2 regions of the Atlantibacter sp. MEI4A-1023 genome follow, and region 2 is predicted to be linked to the other one. Evidence: riboswitches for the same ligand, from Rfam matches in the RefSeq annotation. Region 2 holds a riboswitch; the other holds the start of a gene.
What was found. Region 2 has a riboswitch for thiamine pyrophosphate ahead of thiB (thiamine ABC transporter substrate binding subunit). Riboswitches for the same ligand answer to the same signal wherever they lie in the genome.

Region 1 (7,303 bases), 2.3 Mb from region 2:
AGCGATAACTTGAGTTCCGCGAGCGCCAGATCCCAGCGCGCGCCGTCCACCGCTGCCTGCGGATACAGGCAATTCATATCGCTATCCTGCTTAACGGCAACCCCCTGGCTTTCCCAGAATGCCGCGCTAAGGCACGGGACCACATCGCCGGACGGCAGCGTTTGAAACGGGATCTCATCCTGCCGGATAAATTGATTATTCAGCCAGATATCTACGCTGTAACGGCCCGCCGCCACGGTGTTTTCCTGGTTAAAACGTTCAATACCTTCACCATAACCGCTGCCTAAAAACAGCGATGCGTCGAAAGTAAAACCCTGATCCTGCCCGGCGGCGGCTTTTGCATACGCGTTATTCATCACACCCAGCAGTACGCAGGCGGCGATTTTTGCCAGTTTCATGATTAATCGGCCTGACGGGCAGCCGTCACCGGGCGCGTCACTACCGCGCCCTGATCGTTAATCCACGTCATGGTGGCGTCAGGCGCGATACGGTTGAGCGTGACCGGTACGCGTAGCGTTTCGAAAGGCGCTACGGTCCGTGAAACGAGCTGTGCTTTGCTGGCAGGCCCCGCCAGATTCAGGCTTGAGAGCGCCAGGTAATAGCCGCTGTCGTTGTGTAGATTCAGAAAGCGTTTCTGGCCCTGGTCTTCCAGCCAGATGCGGGTGCTGGCCTCCATTTTTGCCGGATTCCCCTTGAGCGATGCGGGGCGAACCAGCACCTTAACGCGGGTTTTCAGCACCACCAGCAACTGGTTTTTAGTCTGATTCGTCTCGCTCGGGGGGATTTGGAGAATATTAAGCCAGTAAAGCGATTCGCGATCGGTCGCGCCCGCCGTGCCGGTATAGCGCAGCCGTAGCGTGTGCCCACTGTGCGGAGCAAGGCGAAACATCGGCGGCGTGAGCATAAAGGGCGCACGCGCCGATTGCGGCGTGGAGGATTCATCCCCTTCATCCACCCACGCCTGAACGACATTCGGAAAGGCATCCTGATTGGTTAGCTGGACGCTGACTTCACGTGCCGATGACGGGTAAATCACCCGGTTTCCGGTCATTACCACGCTCGCTAAACTGGTAAAGCTGGTCAGCAACAGCCCCCACAACAGCAGACCTCTCCCTGGATTCATCACCCTGCTCCTTGCTTACGTCTTAAAGATAAGAGATGGCGTACTGCACCGCGCTCACCACCGTACCTGCCGTGGCGCTGCCGGTTGGCGTGAAGTACTGAACCGCAAAATCGTGCTCGCCAGCGGTCTCACCCGCGCGCAGGACAATGCCGTCAACGGCCTGCATGGCGCGGAGATCGATTGCCATAGAGGCAGTGCTGTCTGTCATCAGTTGCAGTTCAACATTTTGTGCGTCGCCGGTATTCGCTAAATTGCCGCTGGCTGTTACATTGGTGCCGATAAACAGCGTTTTAAGCTGCATATCTGAGGGGCCCGTCGTGCAGCCGCTCACGCCCATGGTGAACGTCGTCAGCCCTGCGGTATCCGCCGGGTCGCTCAGTTCGCTTTTATTCACCGTCGGCAGCAGGACCACCGGACGCGCGGCTGAACCATTAACGGTAACGGAACAGGTTTGCTCTGTTACTTCACCCCGAAAAGTAATGGTGTTTGCTGAATCAGCCATGGCTGAACAGGCCGCGAATAAACTCATCACGCCCGTCAGCGCGAATCCTTTTTTTAAAACATTCATGTTTTTCATTGGTATTCCTTGTATGTAAATAGCGGCTCTGCTTATTGATGAGTGATATGCAGCGCCATTGATCGACAGCACCGTTCAAATGCAGATAAATAAAACCTGGCGTTTCTGTTAATATCAATTTCCCCTGGTGCTGGTTTTATAATAGGAATTTTCTTACGGATTTAAACCTTTATTTTATTAAGGCTATTTATGGCAGGGCTTAATTAAGAATAACCGTCTTATATGGCAATCCATTGCAGGTTAATAAGTTGATTTAAATGATATTTAATCAGGAACAGGCGTTCCCATAATGACTGGCATAGTAAAAATTATTTTTCTTAAATGGCTCACTTAAGAATAAATCAGCACTATTTGATGGAAAGAGGCGTGAACATTTAATAATGACAGATAACCGGGCGGATAATGCGCACCGCCCGGTTGATACCCTTTATCAGGCGATGGTCACTTTACCATCCAGATATACATCCTGAACGGCGTTAATTAACTTCACGCCGTCGGCCATGGATTTCTTAAAGGCTTTACGCCCCAGAATTAATCCCATGCCTCCGGCACGCTTATTAATCACCGCCGTTTTCACCGCATCCGTTAAATCGGCTTCGCCGCCCGACGCGCCGCCGGAATTTATTAATCCGGCACGCCCCATATAGCAGTTCGCCAGCTGATAACGCACCAAGTCGATAGGATTATCGCTGGTTAATTTGCTGTAGACGCGCTCGTCGGTATAACCATAATTCACCGCTTTATAGCCGCCGTTATTTTCCGCCATCTTCTGCTTCACGATATCCGCGCCGATGGTGGCCGCCAGATGGTTGGCCTGACCGGTTAAATCGGCGCTGACGTGGTAATCAACGCCGTCTTTCTTGAAGCCGGCGTTACGCAGATAGGCCCACAGCACCGTCACCATACCCAGCTCATGAGCACGTTCAAACGCCGCCGAAATTTCTTCAATCTGGCGACGCGACTCTTCAGAGCCAAAATAGATGGTTGCGCCGACGGCAACCGCACCGAGATTAAAAGCCTGTTCGACGCTAGCGTACAGCGTCTGGTCATAGGTATTCGGGTAGCTCAGGGTTTCGTTGTGGTTAAGCTTCACCAAAAACGGAATGCGGTGGGCATAGCGGCGCGACACCGAGGCCAGCACGCCATAGGTTGACGCAACACAGTTACAGCCCGCTTCAATCGCCAGTTCAACGATGTTCTTCGGATCGAAATAGAGCGGGTTGGCAGCAAACGAGGCACCTGCCGAATGCTCTACGCCCTGGTCAACCGGCAGAATAGACAGGTAGCCCGTCCCTGCCAGCCGCCCGGTGTTGTAAAGGGTTTGCATGTTTCGCAGCACCGCAGGCGGGCGGTTGTTGTCAACCATCACTCGGTCGACATAATCCGCGCCGGGCAGGTAAAGATTGTCTGCCGGAATGGTCATACAACGATGCTGTAACAGGCTATCGGCCTCTTTGCCAAGCAACTGCGCAATATCAGTCATAATACGCTCCCGTAAGGTCCTCTGTGAGGTGAGAAGTTCCCTGCCCGCAAGGGCGCGGGCAGCACTAAGTCTGATACGCAAACGGGTAATTTTCCACCATCTGGCGCATTTTTCGCCTGTATCCTTTCAGCTCACAGAATGAAAAACTACCTTAACAGCAATCACTTAGACGAAGCGCATTACCACCAGGCGTGAAAATGATGAACCGGGCCGATGCCCTGACCCACTTCCAGCGAGTCCGCCGCCGCCAGCGCCGCCGACAGCCAGGCTTTGGCTTCCACCACCGTATCCGCCCAGTTTTGATGGCGCGGGCGCAACGCCGCCAGCGCCGCCGACAGCGTACAGCCGGTGCCGTGGGTGTTTTTAGTGGCGATGCGCGGTGCGGTAAAGCGTGTTGCGCCATCGCGCGTAAACAGCCAGTCGGGGCTTTCCGGGTCGTCGAGATGACCGCCTTTCATCAGCACCGCTTCACAGCCGAGTGCCAGCAGCGCTTCACCCTGATGGTGCATCTCCTGCTCGTTGCGGGCATGGGGCGCATCCAGCAGCGCGGCGGCTTCAGGTAAGTTTGGCGTGATCAGCGCAACGTGGGGCAATAACCGCTCGCGCAGGGTCGCCACCGCCGATGGTGACAGCAGCGGATCCCCGCTCTTCGCCAGCATCACCGTGTCCAGCACTACGTTGGCGACCCGGTAGTGCGCCAGCCGTTCGGCCACGGCATCGACGATATCCGTTTCCGCCAGCATGCCGATTTTCACGGTATCGATGCGTAAGTCGCTAAACACGGAATCAAGCTGCGCTGCCACGAAATGCGGCTCGATGCGATAAACCGACTGCACACCGCAGGTGTTTTGCGCCACCAGCGCGGTGATCACCGTCGCGCCATAGGCTCCCAGCGCGGAGAAGGTTTTTAAATCTGCCTGGATACCCGCGCCGCCGCTGGGATCGGTACCGGCAATAGTCAATGCGTTAATGCGTTTCATCGTGCCGCCTCCTTGTGCAGGAGAGACAGCGCGTCGAGAAAAGCGGCCGGAAAGCTGCCCGGCCCCTGGCATTGCGTAGCCGCCCGCTTGCCGGCCTGAGCAAAAATCCCGCAGGCCGCCGCGACGTTGTCCAGCCGCGAACCCGGCAAGGCGCAGGCTGCCGCGACCACCGCCGATAAGGCGCAGCCGGTGCCTACCACCCGCGTCATCAGCGGGTCGCCGCCGGTAACCGCCAGGGTACGCTCGCCATCAGTGACGTAATCCACCTCGCCAGTCACCGCCACTACCGTTCCGGTTTGCCGGGCCAGTTCGCAGGCCGCGCTTAACGCTTCCTGCGCGCCCTGGGTGGTATCCACGCCGCGCCCGCCTGCGCCATTCCCCGCCAGCGCGAGGATTTCCGAAGCGTTGCCGCGGATAGCCCCAGGTTTCTGCGCAAGGATCTCCCGGGCAAAGCGGCTGCGAAACGCCAGCGGGCCTACGGCAACCGGGTCGAGCGTCCAGGGTTTGCCCGCGCGGTTAGCGCCATCAATCGCCGCCCGCATCGCCAGCGCCTGTTCGCGGGTCAGCGTGCCGATATTGATCAGCAGCGCATCGGCAATGGCGCTAAACGCCAGCGCTTCTTCGTGATCCACCACCATAGCGGGAGAGGCGCCTACGGCGAGCAGCACGTTGGCAGTAAAAGACTGCACGACTTGATTGGTAAGACAGTGAATGAGTGGAGAATGTGCGGCCAGCAGGCTGGCGACGTGCGCGGTATGCGCGGGGGAAAGCAGGTCAGGTTGCATGTTTCGCTCCTGCCAGGCTGTGAAGAAGGGATACCCGGCAGGTATCTGACTTCCCTACGCTGGCATTATCCAGATCAGGTGGTACGGGTATTTCTCAGCCTTCACAAAGAAGGGCACCCCGAGTCAAGTTGATTACATTTCTCTTAATTTTTGCGAGCTTAGGTTAAATTGCTCGCCGACGCAAGTTTACCAGTGGTGACGTCACTTATACACGCTGTACCCCACCGAGTACCCCATTTTGTACCTCATATGAATTAATTAACAGTTCCAAACTTTATTTTGAAACACTAATAGTTGCTCGATTTATTTGGAACCAAGAATCCGACATTGTAATGCATAAAAAACAACAGTATCTGATGAAATAAATAGACTCCAGTATAGTTGGGAGAACTTATCTTATATATAGCAAGGCTAACTATGTGATAAGTGTTTTATACAGCACTTCTCTTTACTCTATTTCATTAACTACAAAAATGAAACGGGTTAATTTTATGTGGTATAATGCGAGTGCAGACAACAACCCTGCGTTAATAAAAGAATAAAAGGTGATTATATGAAAATGAAAGAATACCAAGAAGAAATTTTCCTATTAAAATGGAAAGAATTAGAAGATGAATATAATTATATGGTAGCCACAGGTAATTTCCCACCAGAGTTATCAAACACAGCCACAAATTGCGAAAGGATGAAATCACAAATCAACATAGAGCAGAACAAAAAATAAGAGATTACTTATCAATAGGCCAAGCCTTAATCATTAAGCAACTCAGCCTGCTAATTCTGGCACAGAAGATAACGAACTAAAATTTACGATGTGTACGAAAATAATTATGAAACTACCTGTAGCTTTTTAGACGGTGAAGCTGATTATTTCACTTTTTTATAAACATTGTTTTGTAGTCGTCACAACTCAAAAATACCAATAAGTAAAACGACGAAAGGACAGACACAGGAATGGCTGACCTTTCTAAATTAATCAATATGGAGCATGTGCAAATGATTAATCCTACAACTATTTATAACAAGTTTAAGTATGTATCTGCTGAGTGTGGTTCAGGTAAAACATATCAATTATGTGAGAATATCAATAAAGTACTTAAAACGAAAGACAGTACTGAAAAGTTCATTATCGTACAAAATACGCAGAAACTTGCAACAGATACGTCTAAAAACTTTGATAGCTGCAAATTGCTAATTAGTGATTTAATGCCCAGGAGTAAAAATGTCATTAATACAGTGCTGGATTTCCTCAAAGCACCAGTTGAGCGGGTTCTTATCATTAGTGATAAAACATTTTTTAGAATACCAGTTGAAATGTTAGAAGATTGGCAGATTTGGTTTGATGATGTGACTAATTTTCATTCATTCAAAAATATTAATGACGATAATCAGAGAATCAAAGACATTATATATCATGAACTGATGCAGGAGCATGAGATTGTCGACGAGGAAAAGGAACGATATTTAACAGCTAAAAAGAAAGCAGTAAAAGGGGATTTAATGAACAAAATCGCCCAAGAGCTTTCTGTTATAGCTGAGAATGATATTTTCATCATGAATAACGATTACTTTGTCGATCCAGAGAAAGTGCAATTGAGCATTCTTGGATGGAAAGATCTCAGTAAGTATCTCGGATTACCTGTTACTTTCATGGGAGCAAACTTCGAAAACTCATTGATTTATAAGGCAAATCAAGGGTTGTTTGAAGAAATCAGTCTGGATGATCTGCAACAACGAAAAGTACCTTTAACTGAACGCCTCAAAGTATACTATTTCTCAGAAAATATAAAATTATCAAAGACATGGAAGGAAAGGAATCCTGGTCAACTTCAGCGTGTTTATGCTTACCTCTCTGAAGTACTCGAAGGTCAGGAATACTACTGGACGAACAACAATACCGACAAGCAGAAGCTGCACAAGGCTTACAGAATAAGCCCTGATGCGAGGGGGCATAACGACTACAAAGATCGACATACATGCGTCTGGTTAGCCTGTATGCGTCCAGACGATACAGAAGCGAAGCTGTGTGAATTGCTATTAAAGATTACAGGTGAAGACATCCATCAGGCAAGAGAGTACGAAAACCTTCACCAGTTCGCTTTAAGGGGGATATCACGTCAGTTCAACAATGATGCAACTCAGATTGTCTATGTGTTCGATAAATGGCAGGCTGAATCATTGAGTACAAATATTGAACATATTCCCGGAGTGCTGGAAAACGTAGCACCGGGGGCATCAGGAAGGCCAAAAGGAGCCACAAACGTTAAGAGACTGCCTGCATTGAGTGATACAAAATCGAAGCGTTTCAGTCGCTGGAAAAAGGATAATCCGGGGCTTGAGTTAGTGGCATTCAAA
Region 2 (7,303 bases):
CGATATTCTGGCGCACCGTTAAGTGGTTAAACAGATTGTTTTCCTGGAACAGCATCGACACCGGGCGCTTCGCGGGTGGCGTGTGGGTATGATCGCCTCCGTTGAGCGCAATGCGCCCGCTCGCCGGGCTCAGGAATCCGGCAATCAAATTCAGCAGGGTGCTTTTTCCGGCACCGCTTGGCCCAAGAATGGCGATCCGTTCACCCGCATCGGCGTGAAACGAAAAACGCATCGGCAGATGGTGGTAAAGCCAGGTTACATCAGTGAGCGTTAGCATGTCGTCCCGCCAGTTTTTCAATGACCGTAAAAAGCGCAAAGCAGAGTAACAGCAGCAACAGTGCGGTCACCGCGCCGTCGTCGCTGCGATACGCGCCAATCTGCTGGTACAGGTAATAAGGCAGCGTGCGGAAGTTATCATTACCGAACAGCGCCACCACCCCGAAATCGCCAATCGACAACACGCTGGCAAAGGCCATCGCCTGGGCGATCGGTTTTTTCAGCGCCCGCAGTTCGATAATCTTCAGGCGGTTCAGTCCCTGAATATCCAGCGACTGGCACAGCGGCCCGTAACGCAACGCGATGTCGCGCATCGGGTTATCCAGCACTTTCTGGGCATAGGGCACCGCCATCAGTGCGTTAGTGAAAATCACGATGCCGTCCGCCGATTCCGGCAATCCGATGGTGTTATTGAGCAGCAGGAAGAAACCCGTCGCCAGCACAATGCCCGGCATGGCCAGAATCAACATGCCGCTAAGTTCCAGACTCTGCGCCGCCAGCCGCCGCTGGCGCAGATACAGTTCGCGCCCGCTCCACAGCAACATCATGGTCAGCGTCACGCACAGCAGCCCGGCACCCAGCGCGATGCGCAGCGAGGCCCATAGCGCATCCCAGAGAATGGATTGCGACAGCACCCGCAGGATGTCGCCCTGCAGGCCATCAATGATGACCGCCATCAGCGGCGGCAGCATCAGGATCAGCGCCAGGCCGATCAGCAGCCCATCGGCCAGCTTGCTGCGCCAGCTATCCTGAGGATCGCGCCAGCCGTGGATTTGATTAACGCCCGGCGCAATGGCTTTGCCTAAGCGCTGGCTCAGCAGTACCAGCCCCAGACAGCAGGTCATCTGGATCAGCGCCAGCAGTGCGGCGCGCGCCGGATCGTAATCGAAACTCAGTGCCTGGTAGATGGCCAGCTCGATGGTAGTCGCCTGCGGCCCGCCGCCCAGCGAGAGTACCGTGGCGAAGCTGGCGAAGCAGAGCATAAAGATCAGCGCCGCCACCGATGGCAACTGGCGGCGGATCCACGGCCACTCCACCAGCCGGAAAAAATGCCAGCCGCGCATACCCAGTTGGGCGGCAATCTGGCGCTGTTCGCCGGGGATTTGCTCAAGGGTTTGCAGCAGCAGACGGGTCGCCATCGGCATATTAAAGAATACATGGGCCAGCAAAATGCCCTGTAAGCCGTACGGGGAGAAGGTCCACTCCAGGCCCAGTTTAGCCCACAGCGCCGCCAGCCAGCCGGTGCGCCCGTAAACGCTGAGCAGGCCGAAAACCGCCACCAGCACCGGCAGAATTAACGTCATCGCGCACAGGCGTAGCAGCGCCTGGCGGCCAGGAAAACGCCGCCGGTACAGGGCGCGGGCAAGGGGAATGGCGGGGATAACCGACAGTAGCGCGGACAGCAGCGCCTGCCAGAATGAGAAGCGCACTACATGCCAGAGATAGCTGTCCTGCCAGAAGCCTGCGCCATCCGTTTGCGGCGCGTTGAACCACAGCGCGCTAAAGGCCGCCACCGCCACCGCCACCATGATCAGCGCGGCGATGACACCCGGCCACAGCCAGCCCGGAATTAGCGGCTGACGGCGCGCAGCCATGTATTAATCCAGTTTGCGCGCTGGGACGCGACTTCCTGCGGCGTGAACTGTAAGGTGGTTTGCGGTTTGGTGAGCAGCTCAAAGCCCTGCGGCAGGGCGACGTCTGTGACCGGATACATCCAGTTGCCGGTAGCGATGGTGTTCTGGAACGCCGGTGAGACCATAAAGGTCAGGAATTTTTGCGCCAGCTCCGGCTGCTTACTGCTTGCCAGACGCCCGGCGACTTCCACCTGCAAGTAGTGTCCTTCGCTGAAGTTGGCGGCGGCGTATTGATCCTTTTTCTCTTCGATGATGTGGTACGCCGGAGAGGTGGTGTAGCTCAGCACCAGATCGCTTTCGCCCTTCTGGAACAGGCCATAGGCTTCGCTCCAGCCTTTAGTGACCGTGACGGTTTTCGCCGCCAGCTTTTTCCAGGCATCCGGCGCGTTATCGCCATACACTTTTTGCATCCACAGCAGCAGACCCAGGCCTGGCGTACTGGTGCGCGGGTCCTGGTAAATCACCCGCCATTTCTGGTCGCTTTCCACCAACTCCTTCAGGCTTTTCGGCGGGTTCGCCAGTTTGGTTTTGTCGTACACAAACGCGAAATAGCCGTAATCAAACGGCACGAAGGTGTCATTTTGCCAGCCACCCGGCACGTTTACGGTATCGCTTTTTACGCCGCTTTTGGCGAACTGACCGGTTTGGGTTGCCGCTTCCAGCAGGTTGTTGTCCAGCCCGAGGATCACATCGGCTTTGCTGTTTTTGCCTTCCATCCGCAGACGGTTCAGCAGCGAGACGCCGTCTTCCAGCGCCACGAACGTGAGTTCGCAATCGCACTCTTTTTCAAACGCGGCTTTGACTTTCGGGCCTGGGCCCCAGTCAGCGGAGAAAGAGTCGTAGGTATAAACGGTGAGCGCAGGCTTCGCGAAAACCGGAGCGGCCGCGAGGACCAGTAATGGGAGAAATTTTTTGAACACTTTGCACCTCAAAAGGAAGTGGCAAAGGATTTTGAGCAGGCAGCCTCAAATCCCTTCGCCGGCGTTATCCGGATCAGGTTCGACGGGTATTATCTCAGCGCGCAGTTTGCTGCGGCACCCCGTTGAGAACGAACTGTATTGTAATGATTTAATAAATGTTTAAAAGGATTATGGCTCCGGCGGCGCAAACCAGGCGGATTTAAAATCAAACCAGCCGAGGGTGTTCATCCGCACACCGCGCATACTGCGCTGGCCCTGGATCATCAGCCAGTGGTGGATCAGCGGCAAAATGGCTTGTTGCTCAAGCAATTGCTGGCACCACGCCGCATGATTCAGTTCGCCTGCCTGCCAGCGTTGCGCATCCGCCTGCCAGTCGACAGGCACGCAGTGCTGCATCAGCGGCGTTTCAAACAGATGTGCGAACAGGGAAAACTCCAGCGGCAGGGTGAAGTTGGCGCTGTTCAGCCAGATATCGCTGACAATTTCCCCCCGATGCCACTCATCGTAGTCCACTTCCTCGATCACCAGCTTGACGTGGTGCTCCGCCAGGATGGACGACATGATCTCGGCGATCACCCGGTGTTCGATATGTTCGCGATAAAAAGTCAGCGTTAGGGTTTCCAGCCCGGCGGGTTTCTCACTGGCGGTGGAGGGGTGGGTGTGGTGCCAGCGCGGCAAAAGACCATATGCCGGGAACCAGTAGCGCTGGTGTTGTTCGCTGGCCCGCCACAGCAAATTCACTGGCGACAGCACGTGGCTGAGCCAGCTTTTCACCTGCGGCAGCGCGCCGCGTGGGGAGCGCTGGTCGTAAAGCAAATAGTAGCAACCCTCTTCGAGGCGGCTTTCCACCGCTTTTTCCTCGCCTTCGGCAGAAGATTCCAGATGCACGCCGCTGCTTAGTTCGTCCCCGAGATCCGGCAGCACCCAGAAATTGACTTCGTCGATCAGCGCCCGGTAGCCGAAGTAATCATCAAAGGCGTGGATCTTAAGCTGGTTGTTATTGTTGCGCACCACGGCGTAGGGGCCAGTGCCAACCGGACGGCTGGAGAAGTTATTCATCGACGGCCATTCGCGCGGCAGGATCATCGCCGCGACGCTGCCCATCAGCCACGGTAGCCAGCGATCCGGCTGGGCGAGGTGAATATCCAGCGTCCAGGCAGTAGGGGATTCGATCCGGGTGATATGGGCATACAGCGGCAGGGTGTTGATGCGTTGTAGCGAGCTAATCACATCCAGCATATCCAGCTCGCGGCCATGATGAAAATGGATGCCGGGCCGCAAAAAGAAACGCCAGTGCTGCGGACCAAGCTGCTGCCAGTGGTGGGCGATATCGGCTTCGATTTCCCCGTTTTCCTCATTTATGCGAGTCAGGCCGCTAAAGATCTGCCGGACGATATGGGTCTCTGAACGGCGGAGCGCGCTGCCCGGAAGCAGGTTTTTTAATGGCCGATAATAGAGGATGCGTAAGATATGGCGCCCCTGGCGGAAGCTGCGTCCGAGGTGGGAAATCAGCATCTGGCGCACGGCGGCTTTATCGCCAACGATCTGCACCAGTTGATCGATGCGATCCTGCTCCAGCAGGTCTTCGGCGCGCTGTTGCTGGAGCGCGAGGCCGGTATACAGGAACGCCAGTTTCGAGCGTTTACCCCGGCCCGCTTCCGCGTCCCACGTTAGCCAGCCCTTTTGCTGCATCGCGTTTAGCAGCGTTCGCATATGGCGGCGCGAGCAGTTTAGTAGCTCGGCCAGTTCATTCAGCGTGGTCTCCTGTGGCTTCCCATCACAGCATTGCCACAGACGAATAAATTGTTGTTGGAGCCGGGCAGAAGACATAAAAGAGGAACTCCTGTAGCGAAACGCATCAATTTTTCTTTCCCTATATTAAGCCAATAATTTGTATTGATGAAAGTGATGATTCCGCCGTGATGAGCGCGGTTTTAGGGGAGAAGCGTTGTGGTATGGCCGCTGGCCCGTGGCACTACCACAAGGTCCTGAAGCGCGATCGGTTGTTCCCGGCGCATTGCAGGCATCAAGTGTGACTGAGTATTGGTGTTTTTCACCCGCCAGCGGTTTTTTAACTGCTGGCTTTTTTCGTTATACACGTCATCATTCAAACTGCCTCTTCGTTGGCCGCCTTCACTCACCCCAGTCACTTACTTATGTAAGCTCCTGGGGCTTCGCTCAGTTGCCGCCTCGATGCAGTTCGAATGATTTAGTGTATAAGCTTTTCTTTCATGAAAGGATGCACCTTATGCAGTGGTTTTTAACGCGCAGTCGCCGGTTGAACTGGGTCTATATGGCGTTTATGGGCGTCGCCTTTATGGTGGGCGTTGCCAGCGCATTGCAGGCCCCGACGCTGAGCCTGTTTTTAAGCCGGGAAGTGGATGTGCGCCCGTTCTGGGTGGGACTGTTTTACACCGTCAACGCCCTGGCCGGGATCGTTGTGAGCCTCTGGCTGGCGAAGCGTTCCGATGCCCAGGGCGACCGGCGCAAACTGATTATGTTCTGCTGCCTGATGGCCATCGCCAACTGCGTGCTGTTTGCCTTTACCCGCCATTACCTGACGCTGATCACCGCCGGGGTGCTGCTGTCTGCGCTGGCGAATACCACCATGCCGCAGCTGTTTGCCCTGGCGCGGGAATACGCCGACAGCTCGGCGCGCGAAGCGGTGATGTTCAGTTCGGTGATGCGTGCGCAGCTGTCGCTGGCGTGGGTCATCGGGCCGCCGCTGGCGTTTTTGCTGGCGCTCAATTACGGCTTTACCACTATGTTCCTGTTTGCCGGGCTGATCTTTTTTCTGAGCCTCATCGTGATTGCGCTGGCGCTGCCGTCGGTCCCGCGCGAAACGCTGCAAACTGATATGGCGTTAACCCAGGTGAGCGGCTGGCAGGATAAAAACGTGCGGCTGTTGTTTATCGCCTCGGTGCTGATGTGGACCTGCAACACCATGTATTTTATCGATATGCCGCTGTGGATCAGCAGCGAGCTGGGGTTGCCGGATAAGCTGGCGGGCGTACTGATGGGCACCGCTGCCGGGCTGGAAATCCCGGTGATGCTGCTGGCGGGCTATTACGTGAAGCGCGTCGGTAAGCGGAGGATCATGCTGCTGGCAGTGGTTTCCGCCATTCTGTTCTATATCGGCCTGCTGCTGTTCCAGAGCCAGCAGGCGCTGCTGATGCTGCAAATTTTTAACGCGGTGTTTATCGGGATTATCGCGGCGATCGGCATGATCTGGTTTCAGGACCTGATGCCGGGGAGGGCGGGATCGGCGACCACGCTGTTCACCAATAGCATTTCAACCGGGGTGATCCTGGCGGGGGTGATTCAGGGCGCGCTGGTGGAAAGCTTCGGGCACTATGCGGTGTACTGGGCGGTGGCGGGGATGGGCATTTTTACCCTGCTGATCACGTCGCGGGTAAAAGACGTCTAAAAAAATGCCGGGCAGTGCGCCCGGCATTGTTTATTAGTTCATAAACGCCGGCTGGCGCTGCTCGTATGCGGAAATCGCGTCTTCATGCTGCAAGGTCAGGCCGATGCTGTCCAGCCCGTTCAACATGCAGTGACGACGAAACGCATCCAGCGTGAAGGCATACCGCTTGTCGCCCGCTTTCACTTCCTGCGCTTCCAGATCCACTTCAAAACGAATGCCCGGATTAGCCTGCACCAGCGCAAACAGCTCATCGACTTCTTCATCGCTCAGTTTCACCGGCAGCAACTGGTTGTTAAAGCTGTTGCCGTAGAAAATGTCCGCGAAGCTTGGGGCGATGACGACTTTAAAACCGTAATCGGTCAACGCCCACGGCGCGTGTTCACGCGAGGAACCGCAGCCGAAGTTTTCCCGCGCCAGCAGAATCGACGCGCCCTGATATTCCGGGAAGTTAAGCACAAACTCCGGGTTCGGCACTTCACCTTTATCGTCGAGAAAACGCCAGTCGTTAAACAGGTGTGCGCCAAAGCCGGTGCGGGTGACCTTTTGCAGGAACTGCTTCGGGATAATCGCGTCGGTATCTACGTTGGCCGCATCCAGTGGAACCACCAGGCCGGTATGTTGAGTAAATTTTTCTGCCATGGTGATGCTCCTTATTTCAGTGTGCGGATATCGGCGAAATGACCGGTTACCGCCGCCGCCGCCGCCATTGCCGGGCTGACCAGGTGAGTGCGGCCGCCACGGCCCTGACGGCCTTCGAAGTTACGGTTGCTGGTAGAAGCGCAGCGCTCGCCCGGGTTCAGACGGTCGTTGTTCATCGCCAGGCACATGGAGCAGCCCGGTAAACGCCATTCAAAACCGGCTTCGATAAAGATTTTATCCAGACCTTCTGCTTCCGCCTGGGCCTTAACCGGACCGGAACCCGGCACCACTAACGCCTGAACGCCCGGCGCGACTTTGCGCCCTTTGGCGATTTCCGCCGCGGCGCGCAGATCTTCAATCCGCGAGTTGGTGCAGGAGCCGATAAATACTTTATCAATCGCCACTTC

Region 1: another riboswitch for thiamine pyrophosphate. It lies ahead of thiM (hydroxyethylthiazole kinase); the one in region 2 lies ahead of thiB (thiamine ABC transporter substrate binding subunit).

What each region holds. Positions count from the first base shown of each region.
Region 1 covers NZ_CM149568.1:3,031,589-3,038,891, forward strand. The annotation lists gene ACVV26_RS14525 (fimbria/pilus outer membrane usher protein) at 1-398, opposite strand, end outside; gene ACVV26_RS14530 (fimbrial biogenesis chaperone) at 401-1,123, opposite strand; gene ACVV26_RS14535 (fimbrial protein) at 1,146-1,700, opposite strand; gene fbaB (class I fructose-bisphosphate aldolase) at 2,131-3,183, opposite strand; gene thiD (bifunctional hydroxymethylpyrimidine kinase/phosphomethylpyrimidine kinase) at 3,363-4,163, opposite strand; gene thiM (hydroxyethylthiazole kinase) at 4,160-4,948, opposite strand; TPP riboswitch at 4,983-5,079, opposite strand; gene ACVV26_RS14555 (hypothetical protein) at 5,502-5,672, shown strand; gene ACVV26_RS14560 (type III restriction endonuclease subunit R) at 5,903-7,303, shown strand, end outside.
Region 2 covers NZ_CM149568.1:707,271-714,573, forward strand. The annotation lists gene thiQ (thiamine ABC transporter ATP-binding protein ThiQ) at 1-277, opposite strand, end outside; gene thiP (thiamine/thiamine pyrophosphate ABC transporter permease ThiP) at 261-1,871, opposite strand; gene thiB (thiamine ABC transporter substrate binding subunit) at 1,847-2,830, opposite strand; TPP riboswitch at 2,863-2,962, opposite strand; gene sgrR (HTH-type transcriptional regulator SgrR) at 2,999-4,660, opposite strand; gene ACVV26_RS03435 (sugar efflux transporter) at 5,079-6,257, shown strand; gene leuD (3-isopropylmalate dehydratase small subunit) at 6,291-6,896, opposite strand; gene leuC (3-isopropylmalate dehydratase large subunit) at 6,908-7,303, opposite strand, start outside.